3 regions of the Paenibacillus sp. 102 genome follow, and region 3 is predicted to be linked to each of the others. Evidence: a T-box and tRNA genes for the amino acid it is inferred to sense, from the RefSeq annotation. Region 3 holds a T-box; the other regions hold tRNA genes.

Region 1 (4,380 bases), on a different contig from region 3:
ATAAAGAAAAAAGAAGAACGAAAGCGACAATCGCGAAAGATAAGGGATTAGAGCCATTAGCTGAGTGGCTACTTCTGTTTACAAAAGAAGACCCGGAAGATAAAGTGAAGGAATTTGTTAATGCCGAGAAAGAAGTACAATCTATCCAAGAAGCACTGCAAGGTGCACAAGATATTATTGCAGAAATTGTATCGGATGATGCGGCATACCGCAGTTGGATTCGAAATATCACTTTTAAAAAAGGGATGATTGTGTCCTCTGTAAAAGATGAAGAAAAAGATGAAAAAAATATATATGAGATGTATTACGGTTATGAAGAGCCACTGCAAAAAGTTGTACCACATCGTGTATTAGCTATGAATCGTGGTGAGAAGGAAGAAATGTTGAAAGTTTCGGTTCTTCCGCCAACAGAAGAAATTATTCGATTTTTACATAAAAAAGTGATTCATGATGAATCTTCTAAAAGTGCACTATATGTACAATTAGCGATTGAAGATGGATATAAGCGATTAATTCAGCCGTCAATCGAAAGGGAGATTCGTAAAGAATTAACTGAAACGGCAGAAGAACAAGCAATTCACATTTTCTCTGAGAATTTACGTAATTTATTATTACAGCCACCGATGAAAGGGAAAGTAGTATTGGCGGTGGATCCTGCGTATCGAACAGGGTGTAAGTTAGCGGTAGTAGATGATACAGGGAAAGTGCTGCATATTGATGTCGTTTATCCGCACCCACCTGTTCGGAAATATGAAGATGCAAAAACAAAAGTTATTTCTATTATAGAGAAATATCAGGTTCAGATGATTGCGATTGGAAATGGTACAGCTTCTAGGGAGACAGAAGAGTTTATAGTAGATGTTTTACAATTCGTACAGCAAGATGTATTTTATATTATTGTCAATGAGGCCGGTGCTAGTGTCTATTCAGCTTCTGATTTGGCTCGTGAAGAATTTCCGGATCTTCAAGTTGAAGAAAGAAGTGCTGTTTCTATTGGACGCCGCTTACAAGATCCCCTTGCTGAACTTGTGAAAATTGATCCGAAATCAGTTGGAGTAGGACAATATCAGCATGATGTATCACAGAAGAGATTAAATGAATCATTAACATTTGTTGTGGAAACAGCTGTTAACCAAGTAGGAGTGAATGTGAATACAGCTTCTGTAGCGCTATTGCAATACGTTTCGGGATTATCAAAAACTGTTGCGAAAAATATTGTTGCGAAGCGTGAGGGAGATGGGAAATTTACAAAACGCACAGAATTAAAAAAAATACCACGGCTAGGTGCTAAAACGTATGAACAATGTATTGGTTTCTTACGTATACTAGAAGGTAAAAACCCACTTGATAGAACAGGTATTCATCCCGAGCAGTATAAAAGTGTTGAATTGCTATTAAAAAGTTTAGGATTAGCGATTGATGATGTAGGACAACCGCATTTACAAAAATGTTTAGAAGAAGTGGAGGTTTCTAAATTATCTCAAGAGACGAATATTGGTGAGCCGACATTAATTGATATTATAGATGCCCTAATTAGTCCGGAAAGAGATATGCGTGATGAATTGCCAAAACCACTTTTGAAAAAGGGGATTCTCAAATTAGAAGATTTAAAGCGTGGTATGGAGTTGGAAGGAACTGTTCGAAATGTTGTTGATTTTGGTGCTTTTGTCGATATTGGTGTGAAACAAGATGGTTTAGTACATATTTCTAAACTGAGCAAACAGTTTGTGAAGCATCCGTTAGATGTGGTGTCTGTCGGACAAATTGTAAAGGTATGGGTAGATGATGTTGATATGAAAAAAGGACGCGTTGCCTTATCAATGTTACCTATTGAATAAGAATGGGAAGAGGGCAGGTGTAGCGCTGCTCTTTTTTCTTGAATGGATGTTAGTGGAATTTTAATCGGTGGGGGGAAGCTTCAGCCCCCACTGATTAAACGTTCACTTTATCAGGAATTTTGATGTGTTTTGCTATAATAAAACCAGCATTCATTTAGTAACTTAATTTGATACCGGTTTTTTTCAAAATATGCACGCTGCATTTGCTTTCGGAGCCACGTAGGCATAAGAATCCCTCCTTGTTTAATCCGGCTCTAACAAGTAGCCCCTATGGACTGAGATGAAGATTCAAAGTAAGTGAAAAACTCAATCTTGGGAACTGCTTATAAGAGTTTGGTCAGCGAAGTTCTATGAACAGATGAGGGAGAAGATGGTTTATAGAAGTTGCGCTTTTTGAATGAGGATGGGTATATGTACTATTTAATATATGTATAAGAAAGAAGAAAAGTGTAAGTTTATTTTTAGTTTTTTGGGGGAATCAAAATGAATGAAAAAGAAATCCAAAGATTTGTAGAAGAGATATCATTGCAATATTTCGGGAGGGCTTTTTTACATAAAGCAATGTTCAATAAACGACTGCGTACAACTGGTGGGAGGTATTTGCTCAGAAGTCATAATATAGAATTAAACTATCATTATTATGAAGTGTATGGAAAAGAAGAACTAATTGGTATTATTAAGCATGAGCTATGTCATTATCATCTGCATATTATGGGGAGGGGATATCAACATCGGGATCGAGATTTTCGTCAGTTATTGAAAGAGGTTGGAGCTCCTAGATTTTGTAAGCGGATAGCGGGAGTGAGAAAAGAGCCTAAAACATATTTGTATGAATGCATAGAATGTACTCTTCAATATGTAAGAAGACGTCAAATCAATACAAAAAGATATGTTTGCGGAAAGTGTAAAGGTAGATTAAAAGAGATAAAAAACACCTTGACAGTTAAAAATCAATCCAGTATATTATAAACATGTCACGTTTGTACAAAATGTTGTATAAACGACTTGACTTATAATATGAATTTATATAAGATGTAAATTGTCTTTCTTATTCCGCAGTAGCTCAGTGGTAGAGCTATCGGCTGTTAACCGATCGGTCGTAGGTTCGAGTCCTACCTGCGGAGCCATACAGAGAAGTACCCAAGTGGCTCAAGGGGCTCCCCTGCTAAGGGAGTAGATCGCTAACGCGGTGCGAGGGTTCGAATCCCTTCTTCTCTGCCATTCATATTGGCCCGTTGGTCAAGTGGTTAAGACACCGCCCTTTCACGGCGGTAACACGGGTTCGAATCCCGTACGGGTCACCACTTTCGGAGGATTAGCTCAGCTGGGAGAGCACCTGCCTTACAAGCAGGGGGTCGGCGGTTCGATCCCGTCATCCTCCACCATATATAATTTGTAAATAGTGTCGTCGCGGGGTGGAGCAGTCCGGTAGCTCGTCGGGCTCATAACCCGAAGGTCGCAGGTTCAAATCCTGTCCCCGCAACCAATGGTCCCGTGGTGTAGTGGTTAACATGCCTGCCTGTCACGCAGGAGATCGCCGGTTCGACCCCGGTCGGGACCGCCATTTATAACTTCTGCTAATAAGCAGTTGTTTTTTATTTCTTATCGTGATATAATGATTTTCGTCACAAAAAAAGAATGACTTCGATGGGCTATAGCCAAGCGGTAAGGCAACGGACTTTGACTCCGTCATGCGCTGGTTCGAATCCAGCTAGCCCAGCCATTTACGAGCCATTAGCTCAGTTGGTAGAGCATCTGACTTTTAATCAGAGGGTCGAAGGTTCGAATCCTTCATGGCTCACTTTTTCTTAATTTCCGCGCGGTCGTGGCGGAATGGCAGACGCGCTAGGTTGAGGGCCTAGTGGGGGAAACCCCGTGGAGGTTCAAGTCCTCTCGGCCGCACCAAAGAAAAAATAAAAAAGCACTTGCATTTGAAAACGCGGTGTGATAAGATAATTGAGTCGCTGAAATGAGACGGCGATACAACATCATGAATAAGCGCCCGTAGCTCAATTGGATAGAGCGTTTGACTACGGATCAAGAGGTTAGGGGTTCGACTCCTCTCGGGCGCGCCATAACGGGAAGTGGCTCAGCTTGGTAGAGCACCTGGTTTGGGACCAGGGGGTCGCAGGTTCAAATCCTGTCTTCCCGACCACGCGGGTGTAGTTTAGTGGTAAAACAAGAGCCTTCCAAGCTCTGGTCGAGAGTTCGATTCTCTTCACCCGCTTTTAGTTCTTTGAAAACTGAACGAAACAAACAACGTGCAACGTCAATTTTTATTTTATGATGCTAGACAAACTAACTTTATTGGAGAGTTTGATCCTGGCTCAGGATGAACGCTGGCGGCGTGCCTAATACATGCAAGTCGAGCGAATTTCTTAAGAGCTTGCTCTTAAGAAATTAGCGGCGGACGGGTGAGTAACACGTGGGTAACCTGCCCATAAGACTGGGATAACTCCGGGAAACCGGGGCTAATACCGGATAACATTTTGCACCGCATGGTGCGAAATTGAAAGGCGGCTTCGGCTGTCACTTATGGATG
Region 2 (5,462 bases), on a different contig from region 3:
CAATCAAGTATAATAATGTTTGTCTCAAGTGAATATAGTCTGGTAATGATGGCAGAGAGGTCACACCCGTTCCCATACCGAACACGGAAGTTAAGCTCTCTAGCGCCGATGGTAGTTGGGACCTTGTCCCTGTGAGAGTAGGACGTTGCCAGGCAAATGGAGGATTAGCTCAGCTGGGAGAGCACCTGCCTTACAAGCAGGGGGTCGGCGGTTCGATCCCGTCATCCTCCACCATATAATGTCGGAGGGGTAGCGAAGTGGCTAAACGCGGCGGACTGTAAATCCGCTCCTTCGGGTTCGGCAGTTCGAATCTGCCCCCCTCCACCATTTCTTAATTAATGGGCTATAGCCAAGCGGTAAGGCAACGGACTTTGACTCCGTCATGCGCTGGTTCGAATCCAGCTAGCCCAGCCATTAAGAGCCATTAGCTCAGTTGGTAGAGCATCTGACTTTTAATCAGAGGGTCGAAGGTTCGAGTCCTTCATGGCTCACCATTTTTAAAAATATGCGGGTGTGGCGGAATTGGCAGACGCACCAGACTTAGGATCTGGCGCCTTTGGCGTGGGGGTTCGACTCCCTTCACCCGCACTTTTAATAAAATATCTCATAACATGTCTTGCGGAAGTAGTTCAGTGGTAGAATACAACCTTGCCAAGGTTGGGGTCGCGGGTTCGAATCCCGTCTTCCGCTCCAATTTTCAATATGACATGCCGGGGTGGCGGAACAGGCAGACGCACAGGACTTAAAATCCTGCGGTGGGTGACCACCGTGCGGGTTCGACCCCCGCCCTCGGCACCATATGCGCCCGTAGCTCAATTGGATAGAGCGTTTGACTACGGATCAAGAGGTTAGGGGTTCGACTCCTCTCGGGCGCGCTTTTATTGACGGGAAGTGGCTCAGCTTGGTAGAGCACCTGGTTTGGGACCAGGGGGTCGCAGGTTCAAATCCTGTCTTCCCGATAGTTTTAAAACATGGGGCCTTAGCTCAGCTGGGAGAGCGCCTGCCTTGCACGCAGGAGGTCAGCGGTTCGATCCCGCTAGGCTCCACTTTAGTTATTTATTGGAGGTATACCCAAGTTCGGCTGAAGGGATCGGTCTTGAAAACCGACAGGCGGCGAGAGTCGCGCGGGGGTTCGAATCCCTCTACCTCCTCCATTTTATAATAATTAAAATGGAATAATTAGATAGTTAATAAAAACTATTAGATGTATAAAGATAACTAAAAGACATAATTAATATTTACTTCATGGAGGTATACCCAAGTTCGGCTGAAGGGATCGGTCTTGAAAACCGACAGGCGGCGAGAGTCGCGCGGGGGTTCGAATCCCTCTACCTCCTCCATTTTTAAAATAATATTATATCATCGCGGGGTGGAGCAGTCTGGTAGCTCGTCGGGCTCATAACCCGAAGGTCGCAGGTTCAAATCCTGTCCCCGCAACCAAATGGTCCCGTGGTGTAGTGGTTAACATGCCTGCCTGTCACGCAGGAGATCGCCGGTTCGACCCCGGTCGGGACCGCCATTTATGTTTGGCTCGGTAGCTCAGTCGGTAGAGCAGAGGACTGAAAATCCTCGTGTCGGCGGTTCGATTCCGTCCCGAGCCACCATTTTTTTATGCCGGCTTAGCTCAATTGGTAGAGCAACTGACTTGTAATCAGTAGGTTGGGGGTTCAAGTCCTCTAGCCGGCACCACTTAGGGGCATAGTTTAAAGGTAGAACAGAGGTCTCCAAAACCTCCGGTGTGGGTTCAATTCCTACTGCCCCTGTAAAGAGATTATGGGCCTATAGCTCAGCTGGTTAGAGCGCACGCCTGATAAGCGTGAGGTCGATGGTTCGAGTCCATTTAGGCCCACCATATTCCGCAGTAGCTCAGTGGTAGAGCTATCGGCTGTTAACCGATCGGTCGTAGGTTCGAGTCCTACCTGCGGAGCCATGGCCCGTTGGTCAAGTGGTTAAGACACCGCCCTTTCACGGCGGTAACACGGGTTCGAATCCCGTACGGGTCATAAAAAAGAGTCAGCAATTAGCTGGCTCTTTTTTTCTTGTGAAAAAGATAATGTGAGAGCTCTGTTTTTTCTAATATGCAATATCGTTAATCTAAAATTCCTCTATTTATTATGAAATAAATAAAGGGAATTTGGAGAAACTATAGTATGTATAAAAAGGAGGGCATAGAGCTACATGACAACAGTTAGAGAATTTATGAATACCGATATTGTACAATGTACACCGCTAGATAATGTATACGAAGCTGCTGTGAAAATGAAAGAAGAGGACATTGGAATGATTCCAGTTGTCGAGAACAATCAAGTGGTTGGTCTTGTCACTGATCGTGATCTAGTTGTTCGTGGAATTGCTGAGAAACATCCTGGGTCTAATAAAATTACAAATGTCATGACTACAGGAATTGTTTCGGTTTCTCCTAATGACTCTATTGAAAAGGCTACAGAGTTAATGGCACAGCACCAAATCAGAAGACTACCTGTAGTTGAGAATGGCCAGCTTGTTGGGATGTTAGCGCTAGGTGATTTAGCAATAACAGAGAAAGCTGATGATCAAGCAGGATTTGCTTTAAGTGAAATTTCTGAGCATACAGAATGAAATGTAGGTGTGAATTATTTTTCGCCTAGAAAATACAGTGTATTTAGATGTAAGAGAATAGGTAAGAGCGGATACGTTTTATTAATACTTATAAATAAGACTATATTGTTATTAAAACGTATCCCAATATACATAGGGAAAGAGGTTTATCTAAGTATATCTGAAGAATGACATATGTTAAGTTCATTTGAAATTTTGGTTAACAATTTCCATTACTAATTTTTGTTATGTTAAAAAATGATATAATAATAAATATAAGTTTCATAAGGGATTTTGAATATATTAATATTATTAATATTATTAATATTGTGATTATCTGCTAAGTTATTAAAAATTTCATATATATATAGAAACGGAGGGGAAATGATATGAGGGATGTACAGAGTAATCCAAATTGGAATTTGGTTACAGAGGCCTATGTGGAACCAAATGATTTTACGGACTTACTTTCTTTACTTGTACCAAATCATCCGAAAGGCGAAGGAAAAGAACGGACAATTTTAGCCTGGAAAGAAAAAGAATTTTATAAACAAGAAAACTTGGCTCCGTTTATTTTATATGGAATGAATAAAGTGAAGGATTTGCCACAGTTTCATAAAGATGAAATACCAACTTTAGTTCGTATTGTTCGTTTATGCCAGGACATTGGTTGGTATAAGGAAGCTTATACATTTATGGTGAACCATAAATTAGATGAATTTGTACATACATCTATGGAATATGAAACATGGGATGTTTTAACCCAAGTTGTGGCTTGGAACTACTTAATTGTAAAATATCGCATCGGAGAATTGGGAAATAGAGATATAATGATATGGGAAAGAATTAAATTTAATGAAGAATGTATTGAAAAATGTGAAAAGCTATTATCTCATAAGGAAGTAATGGAACTTACATTTTTTTATATTTGCAAACAGGCAAAACGATTGTCCAAAGAAGAATTGGATCAAGAGATGATGAATTTAGCAATATACTGTAATACATACGTTTATGACTTATACATATATGACCTATTAAAAAAATATCGTAAGTGTACGGATTTCTTAACATATTATGGACCTAGTCGCTCTGTTATTGCATGTCAAAGGGCTGTAATTGCTCAAATTTCTGACCGCCTTAATCCGCTAAAAACTACTCATGTGGATGATTATCTTTATGTAATGAAGGAAATGATGGAGCATATGTCATTTGAGTTTATGAATCGATACGAGCACTTCATTGGGAAACTATTATCATATGTACCATTTTTTGAAATGATTCAAGTTCCGCAACATGCATATTATTGTGAAGAGTTGATGTATGTTTGTAAAGGAATTGAACATAAAGAAGAAATTCTGCGGAATTATATATTTATACAATTACACGATTGTTTACCGTCATTTATTAAGCAATTTCTAAAGAATAAACGTTATGCAACGATTCATGATATTTTATTTTACTGGTGTGATGATGAACAACGAATGGGCTTAGAGAAGAAGTATAATTTAAGTTTTATTTATGAACGATATGCGTGTGGATAAAAAGAAATTTTTCAATATAATGTATAGGTGAAAAAAGGGGGCTCACTTGAAGTGAGACCCCTTTTTTCGTCGTAAATGTAGAAGGTTGTTCTAAGCTTCTTGTTGGTTCTTACGGTGTTCAGGAATGTAAATATATTGGGATATGATGATTAGTACCCCTATAAAAAATACAGGGAATATAGCAGCCATATGAAAACCACTATAAATAATATTTGTTATTAAGCCGCTCATAATAATAATTACAGTATATATATGAGAAATTTGTTTCTTTAGTCGGATTTTGAATGCTTCCATCAAAGATTCAATAGCAACAAATGAGATAACGATACCCAAAAAGACAGGGTTAGTATTGTAAATGACTAAGCAACAGATTAAACCGAGAAAAGCTATATACTCAATTATCAATGGTATATTACGTGGCATATAATATTACCGAACCAAATAAGGCAGTGGATTTACTGCGTTTGTCTTTTCAAAATTCCATTCACCATTATGTAATTCAAAATGGAGATGTTGTCCAAATGAATGACCTGTATTTCCCATATATCCTAACAATTGCCCGGTTTGAACTTGATCACCAACTTGTACTGAACGGTCTTTCATATGAGCGTAAACGGTTGTATATAGTTTACCTCGAATATGATGTGCTACAAATACGACATTTCCATAGCTAGCAGAGTAATAAGACTTTATAACTTTACCTGTAGCAGCTGCATGAATTGAAACATTACCTGGTGCGGAAATATCTACACCATAATGCATTTGTTCCCAGCGCATATTAAATGTAGAACTAATCGTTCCTTGAGTAGGGAATTTAAAAACAGCAGGAATAGAAGGAGCGGCTTGTCTCGTTTGTGGTTGTTTTTGAATAATATAATGTTTTGCTACAAATCCGTAAGATGTTCCGAAGCGAATTTTGTACCAGGTACCAACTGTTTCTATAACAGTGACTTGTGTCCCGTTTTGTAAAGATCCAATTACGGCAGTATCTGTTCCTGCTCCGCGGCGGACTTTTAATGTAGGTGTAGCAACGTAAAAGGAAGATTCATTTTGTACTGTAATTCCTTTTACTAATGGCTCTGATACATGGGATGCAAATTCTTTTTTTACATATCCTTGTTGTCCATTATGTGAGATTTTATACCAATCCCCTTGTATTTCTTGGACGGAGATGAATTTGCCGTTGGATAATCTATCAATAATAGGGGATTTGATATTTGGCTCAGAACGAATGTTTAACACATCGGCATTTATGATATAACTATTTTTACGTTCAGTAGATTTAGTAAACGCAATATTTGTTTTTTTTAAGGAGTTAGTTTTATTCCTTGTTTTCATTCTATT
Region 3 (6,336 bases):
ATTGACATCAAATATAATATCAAAAGAAAAACAGTTAGTCAAGTACACTATAATAAATTATAGGAAAAGGAAAAATCCCCCTCCTTTTCCTACAGTTATTTTACTGACAACACTCATACCGATGAAAGTTTTAATTTATTTAATAACTGTTTTTCCTCCCATATAAGGGCGTAGAACTTCTGGAATTATAATTGTACCATCTTCTTGTTGGTAATTTTCTAGAATAGCTGCAATTGTACGTCCAATTGCAAGTCCAGATCCATTTATTGTATGAACATGTTCTGGTTTTGCATTTGGCTCACGACGGAAACGAATATTTGCACGTCTTGCTTGGAATGCTTCGAAGTTACTACAAGAAGAAATCTCACGATACGTGCCATAGCTTGGAATCCATACTTCAATATCGTATTTCTTCGCTGCTGTAAACCCTAAATCTCCTGTACACATGCTCATAACACGATACGGTAGACCTAATAATTGTAACACGCGCTCTGCATCATTTGTTAACTTTTCTAATTCTTCATAAGAATCTTCTGGTTTTACAAACTTCACAAGCTCTACTTTATTAAATTGATGCTGACGAATTAAACCACGTGTATCCCGACCAGCTGAACCTGCTTCAGAACGGAAGCACGCACTAAATGCTGCATAACGGATTGGCAATTGGTCTGCATTTAAAATCTCATCACGATGCATATTTGTTACAGGTACTTCAGCTGTAGGAATCAAGAAGTAATCTTCACTTTCAATACGGAATGCATCTTCTTCAAACTTTGGAAGCTGTCCCGTCCCTGTCATACTTGCACGGTTTACCATATATGGAGGTAACACTTCTTCATATCCATGTTCTTCTGTATGAAGATCAAGCATAAAGCTAATTAAAGCACGTTCTAACTTTGCACCTGTACCTTTAGAAAATACAAAACGGCTTCCCGTTACTTTAGCAGCACGCTCAAAATCTAAAATCCCTAAATCAGTTGCAAGATCCCAGTGAGGTTTTGGTTCAAAATTAAATTCTTTTACCTCTCCCCAAGTACGTGCCACTACGTTATCATCTTCTGTGTCACCAATTGGTGCAGATTCGTGAGGGATATTTGGAATAGAAAGCATTAATCGTTCTAGATCCGCTTCAACTGAGCGAAGTTCATCATCAAAATTCTTTACTCTTTCCCCTACCTCACGCATTTCTAAAATTAAAGCTTCTGCATCTTTCTTTTCGCGTTTTAATACAGAAATCTGCTGAGACACTTCATTACGCTTGCTTTTTAACTCTTCCGTTTGGACAAGCAATTCTCTTCTTCTTGTATCCAGTTCTTCGAAACGGCCGAAATCAGTTAAGTCTTCGCCTCTATGCTGCAATTTTGCTTTTACTTCTTCAAAATTCGCACGTAAAAATTTAATATCAAGCATTATATACTCCTCCTTTTATTTTATAAAACACAAAAAACTCCCGTCCCTGTAAAAAAGGGACGGGAGTTAACCCGCGTTGCCACCCTAGTTGAAAGCAATATAGCTTTCCTCTCAAGTAGAAATAACGACTCTTCACCGGAAATGCTTACTAATCATAAAGATATTCCACATTTCATTCTAGGATGGATTCACAAACTGTTTCTATCGGTTTCCACCAGCCACCGACTCTCTATAAGAAACACCACTTGTTACTACTTCCTATCAACACGTTTATTTTATAAAATTGTTACCATCAATTTACTATAATCTTACACAAGTTGCAAGTTACTTATACAACTTTTTTCATTTTTGCCTCTTTCACCATTTGCACAAAATATGCTGTAACACGATGATCATCCGTTAACTCCGGATGGAAAGAAGCTGCTAAAAACGGTCCTTGTCTTACTGCTACCATTCGATCGTTGTGCATGGAAAGAACTTCCACGTTATCTCCTACACTGACAACGTATGGCGCACGAATAAATACACCAATGAAGTCTTCCCCTACGCCTTTTATCGAAAGAGCGGCTTCAAAGCTATCCTTTTGGCGTCCAAATGCATTACGTTCAACTGTAATATCCATAGCACCAATATGAGATTCTTCATAACCAATAAGGTTGTTTGCGAGTAAAATCATACCTGCACATGTACCAAACATTGGCTTACCAGATTTCGCAAATTCGCGAAGTGGTTCCATAAAATCGTACTTATCGATAAGACGGCGCATTGTTGTACTTTCACCGCCTGGTAAAATAAGACCATCAATTTCTTCAAGTTGTTCTATACGTTTTACAATGACAGCTTCTGCACCACTTGCTTCAACTGACTTTACATGCTCACGAACAGCTCCTTGAAGACCTAATACACCGACTTTAACCATTTCAAAATCTCCTTTAATTACCAACCACGCTCTTGCATGCGTTGTTCTGGTAATAATGTTGAAATTTCGACACCTTTCATTGCAGTACCTAATCCTTTAGAAAGGCTTGCAATTAACTCGTAATCTTCGTAGTGTGTCGTTGCTTCAACAATTGCACGTGCAAATTTTTCTGGGTTTTCTGATTTGAAGATACCAGATCCTACGAACACACCATCTGCACCAAGTTGCATCATTAATGCAGCATCTGCTGGCGTTGCTACACCACCCGCTGCAAAGTTTACAACTGGCAGACGACCAAGACGTTTGATTTCAAGTAATACTTCATAAGGAGCACCCGTATTTTTTGCATATGTCATTAATTCGTCTTCGCGTAGGCTCGCAACTTGACGGATTTCTGCGTTTACTTGACGCATATGACGTACTGCTTCTACAATGTTTCCTGTTCCAGGCTCTCCCTTTGTACGAAGCATAGATGCACCTTCTGCAATACGACGCGCTGCTTCTCCAATATCACGGCATCCACATACAAATGGAACAGTGTAATCACGTTTATTTAAATGGTATACTTCATCAGCTGGAGTTAATACTTCACTCTCATCAATGTAGTCTACTCCTAATGATTCTAGTACACGTGCTTCCACAAGGTGACCAATACGGCATTTTGCCATAACTGGAATTGATACAGCACCCATAACCTCTTCAACGATTGTTGGATCTGCCATACGTGCAACGCCACCTGCTGCACGAATATCTGCAGGAACACGTTCTAGTGCCATAACAGCAACTGCGCCTGCTTCTTCTGCAATTTTTGCTTGCTCAGCGTTAACTACATCCATAATAACGCCGCCTTTTTGCATTTCTGCCATTCCACGTTTTACACGTTCTGTCCCTGTTACATTTGTCATGTACAAAAACCCCCCTAGGTGAATTGCTTTTCCCCATTAACGGCGAAAATTGAGAATACTCTTACATTCTACCACTAACTATTAGAGGCTTGTCCACTACTTTTTCATAAAGTCGGTATGAAAAATAGGAATAAAAAAAAGCTCCTACAATGAGGAGCTCTTAAAACCAACCTTTTACTGTATCAACAGCACTGTTCCAAATACCGCTAAAGAAAGAACCTACACCACGCATAGAGCGTACAAACCAGTTTGCCTTTTCTACTTCTGATTTTGTAACGAGATCTACTTGTAATGATTTACCTGATAAAAATCCAGGGTCATTATTATCTTTAGGTGATATAACCATTTGTCCTAATGCTGTGTCTTTTTTAATTGGTGCTTCTGCTTCTTTACCTGTATCTTTAAATGCTGTTTTATATACATCTTTACTTCCTTTTGGTATTGGAAGTGTAACAGCCTGTTTTGTTTGTACTGCAACATCTTTATCTTTTGCGTTTTCCACTCGTACAGTTTCATGCCCTTTTACTGCCGAACCCTTTGGATACACTTTTTTTACATCAAAATTTGTAAATCCGTAATCAAAAAGTTTCTTTGTTTCATCAAAGCGTGCCGTATGAGAACTTGTGTTAATAACTACAGAAATTAAACGCATGCCATTTCTTTCCGCAGTACCTGTAAAACAATGGCCAGCTTCTGGAGTAGATCCTGTTTTCAAACCATCTACCCCTTCATATTCCTTAATTAATCCTTTTAACATCCAGTTCCAGTTAGGCATTTCAATTTTCTCTTTGTTTTCGCGAAATATTTTTTTTGAAATTTTCGCTGTATCTAATACCTTCGGAAAATCTTGAATAAGATGTTGTGCTAAAATAGCAACATCTCTTGCAGACATTTTATTTTCTTCATCCGGTGTTGTACCTTCAGGATGTTGTCCTTTTAAATCTTTGTTTGTTAAGCCTGTAGAGTTTACAAATTTATAATTTTTCAATCCAAACTCTTTTGCCTGAGCATTCATCATTTTTACAAAATCTGCTTCTTTACCTGCAACTGCTTCAGCTAAAGCAATTGTTGCACCATTCGCAGAATAAATTGCCATTGCCTCGTACAACTCTTTTACCGTATAAGAGCCTCCATTTTCTAATGGAACATTTGATAATGAGCGGTCTTGTGAAATCTTATATGCATATTCAGAAACTTTTACTTTTTGATCCCACTTAAGTTTCCCTGTATCCACCGCTTTATGAACTAAGTATTCACTCATCATTTTTGTCATACTAGCAATTGCTAATAATTCATCTGCATTTTTTTGATATAAAATTTTCCCAGAATCTGCTTCTACTAAAATTGCCGCTCCTGCTTCCACATTTAAAGCAGCACCTGTTTCTGCCGATGCACTGCCATATGTAACGAACATGCTGCAAAATAGTGTAAGCACTGTTACCATTGCAACAAATCGCTTGCAAAACATACCTTTCACTTTTGTTACCCCCAATATCTTTGTACTCACATAACCGTTATTCTAACATAATCAAAAAAAAATAGACAGAGATATCAAATCTCCATCTATTTACATATAAGGCATTATAAAGAGTAATTTGGAGCCTCTTTTGTAATTTGTACGTGATGTGGATGACTTTCACGTAAACCAGCACCTGACATACGAATAAATTGTGCATTCTCACGTAAGAATTCTAAGTCGTTAGCTCCACAATATCCCATACCAGCACGTAATCCACCAACTAATTGATGAACTGTATCAGCTAAAGGTCCTTTATATGGTACACGTCCCTCGATGCCTTCTGGAACAAGTTTTTTGTTTCCTTCTTGGAAGTAACGATCTTTACTTCCTTTTTCCATCGCTCCGACTGAACCCATACCGCGGTATACTTTAAACTGACGTCCTTGGTAAATTTCAGTTTCTCCTGGGCTTTCTGCTACGCCTGCAAACATACTACCAAGCATTACAACGTGTGCTCCTGCTGCTAAGGCTTTTACCATATCGCCTGAGTATTTAATACCACCATCAGCAATAACTGGGATACCATGTTTACGAGCTTCTGTTGCACAATCATATACTGCTGTTAATTGCGGTACACCAACGCCAGCTACAACACGTGTTGTACAAATAGAACCTGGTCCAATACCAACTTTGATAACATTTGCACCTGCTTCAATTAATGCGCGTGTCGCTTCTGCTGTGGCAACGTTACCTGCAATGATGTTTAATGCTGGATATTTTGCACGAACTTCTTTTACTTTTTCAATAACACCTTGAGAATGTCCATGAGCTGTATCAAGTACAATTACGTCTACGTTTGCTTTTACTAATGCATCAATGCGTATCATAGCGTCTGCAGTTACCCCAACAGCTGCTCCAACTAATAAACGACCTTGCTTATCTTTTGCAGAGTTTGGGAACTCAATTACTTTCTCAATATCTTTAATTGTGATGAGCCCTTGTAATACACCGTCATTATCAACAAGAGGGAGCTTTTCAATTTTATATTTCTGTAGGATTTTTTCAGCTTCTTCTAGCGTTGTACCAACTGAAGCTGTAATTAATTGTTCCTTTGTCATTACATCGGAAATTTTAATAGAGTAGTCTTGAATAAAACGCATATCACGGTTTGTAATAATACCAACTAATTTTTTCTCATCTAAATTATTTACAATTGGTACACCTGAGATACGATATTTTCCCATAAGATGTTCTGCATCATATACTTGATGTTCCGGAGTTAAAAAGAAAGGATCTGAGATAACGCCACTTTCAGAGCGTTTTACTTTATCAACATGCTCAGCTTGTTGCTCAATAGACATATTCTTATGAATAATCCCTAAACCGCCTTGACGCGCCATTGCAATAGCCATATCAGCTTCTGTTACTGTATCCATCCCTGCGCTAATTAAAGGAATGTTTAACTGCAAACTTTCAGATAGAACCGTTTTAACACTTACTTCTCTTGGCAATACATCTGACTTCGCTGGTACAAGTAATACATCATCGAATGTCAAACCTTCTTTAACAAATTTAGATTCCCACATAATTGTTCCCCCCATGATACCAGAAATTATTATTAGTAGCTTAACAATTGGTTAAAA

What was found. The T-box of region 3 lies ahead of serS (serine--tRNA ligase). A T-box ahead of a tRNA ligase gene usually reads a tRNA of that ligase, here a tRNA-Ser.
Region 1: it has a tRNA-Ser gene. The T-box ahead of serS (serine--tRNA ligase) is inferred to sense a tRNA for this amino acid. The anticodon was not compared.
Region 2: it has a tRNA-Ser gene. The T-box ahead of serS (serine--tRNA ligase) is inferred to sense a tRNA for this amino acid. The anticodon was not compared.

What each region holds. Positions count from the first base shown of each region.
Region 1 covers NZ_JBCGHT010000015.1:82-4,461, reverse strand. Annotated here, with positions in the region: gene AAIE21_RS22765 (Tex family protein) at 1-1,838, shown strand, start outside; gene cmpA (cortex morphogenetic protein CmpA) at 1,949-2,065, opposite strand; gene AAIE21_RS22755 (SprT family protein) at 2,322-2,807, shown strand; tRNA gene AAIE21_RS22750 (tRNA-Asn) at 2,891-2,965, shown strand; tRNA gene AAIE21_RS22745 (tRNA-Ser) at 2,969-3,059, shown strand; tRNA gene AAIE21_RS22740 (tRNA-Glu) at 3,068-3,142, shown strand; tRNA gene AAIE21_RS22735 (tRNA-Val) at 3,148-3,223, shown strand; tRNA gene AAIE21_RS22730 (tRNA-Met) at 3,248-3,324, shown strand; tRNA gene AAIE21_RS22725 (tRNA-Asp) at 3,327-3,402, shown strand; tRNA gene AAIE21_RS22720 (tRNA-Gln) at 3,487-3,561, shown strand; tRNA gene AAIE21_RS22715 (tRNA-Lys) at 3,567-3,639, shown strand; tRNA gene AAIE21_RS22710 (tRNA-Leu) at 3,658-3,743, shown strand; tRNA gene AAIE21_RS22705 (tRNA-Arg) at 3,837-3,913, shown strand; tRNA gene AAIE21_RS22700 (tRNA-Pro) at 3,917-3,993, shown strand; tRNA gene AAIE21_RS22695 (tRNA-Gly) at 3,995-4,065, shown strand; partial or broken rRNA gene AAIE21_RS22690 (16S ribosomal RNA) at 4,143-4,380, shown strand, end outside.
Region 2 covers NZ_JBCGHT010000006.1:224,695-230,156, reverse strand. Annotated here, with positions in the region: rRNA gene rrf (5S ribosomal RNA) at 39-154, shown strand; tRNA gene AAIE21_RS16510 (tRNA-Val) at 159-234, shown strand; tRNA gene AAIE21_RS16505 (tRNA-Tyr) at 244-327, shown strand; tRNA gene AAIE21_RS16500 (tRNA-Gln) at 340-414, shown strand; tRNA gene AAIE21_RS16495 (tRNA-Lys) at 419-494, shown strand; tRNA gene AAIE21_RS16490 (tRNA-Leu) at 508-588, shown strand; tRNA gene AAIE21_RS16485 (tRNA-Gly) at 619-693, shown strand; tRNA gene AAIE21_RS16480 (tRNA-Leu) at 710-798, shown strand; tRNA gene AAIE21_RS16475 (tRNA-Arg) at 802-875, shown strand; tRNA gene AAIE21_RS16470 (tRNA-Pro) at 886-959, shown strand; tRNA gene AAIE21_RS16465 (tRNA-Ala) at 974-1,046, shown strand; tRNA gene AAIE21_RS16460 (tRNA-Ser) at 1,062-1,154, shown strand; tRNA gene AAIE21_RS16455 (tRNA-Ser) at 1,248-1,340, shown strand; tRNA gene AAIE21_RS16450 (tRNA-Met) at 1,364-1,440, shown strand; tRNA gene AAIE21_RS16445 (tRNA-Asp) at 1,444-1,519, shown strand; tRNA gene AAIE21_RS16440 (tRNA-Phe) at 1,529-1,604, shown strand; tRNA gene AAIE21_RS16435 (tRNA-Thr) at 1,614-1,689, shown strand; tRNA gene AAIE21_RS16430 (tRNA-Trp) at 1,693-1,763, shown strand; tRNA gene AAIE21_RS16425 (tRNA-Ile) at 1,776-1,852, shown strand; tRNA gene AAIE21_RS16420 (tRNA-Asn) at 1,856-1,930, shown strand; tRNA gene AAIE21_RS16415 (tRNA-Glu) at 1,932-2,003, shown strand; gene AAIE21_RS16410 (CBS domain-containing protein) at 2,179-2,598, shown strand; gene AAIE21_RS16405 (DUF3965 domain-containing protein) at 2,967-4,118, shown strand; gene AAIE21_RS16400 (hypothetical protein) at 4,209-4,541, opposite strand; gene AAIE21_RS16395 (SH3 domain-containing protein) at 4,548-5,462, opposite strand, start outside.
Region 3 covers NZ_JBCGHT010000036.1:7,662-13,997, forward strand. Annotated here, with positions in the region: gene serS (serine--tRNA ligase) at 136-1,410, opposite strand; T-box leader at 1,463-1,684, opposite strand; gene pdxT (pyridoxal 5'-phosphate synthase glutaminase subunit PdxT) at 1,739-2,329, opposite strand; gene pdxS (pyridoxal 5'-phosphate synthase lyase subunit PdxS) at 2,347-3,234, opposite strand; gene AAIE21_RS28520 (serine hydrolase) at 3,395-4,711, opposite strand; gene guaB (IMP dehydrogenase) at 4,816-6,279, opposite strand.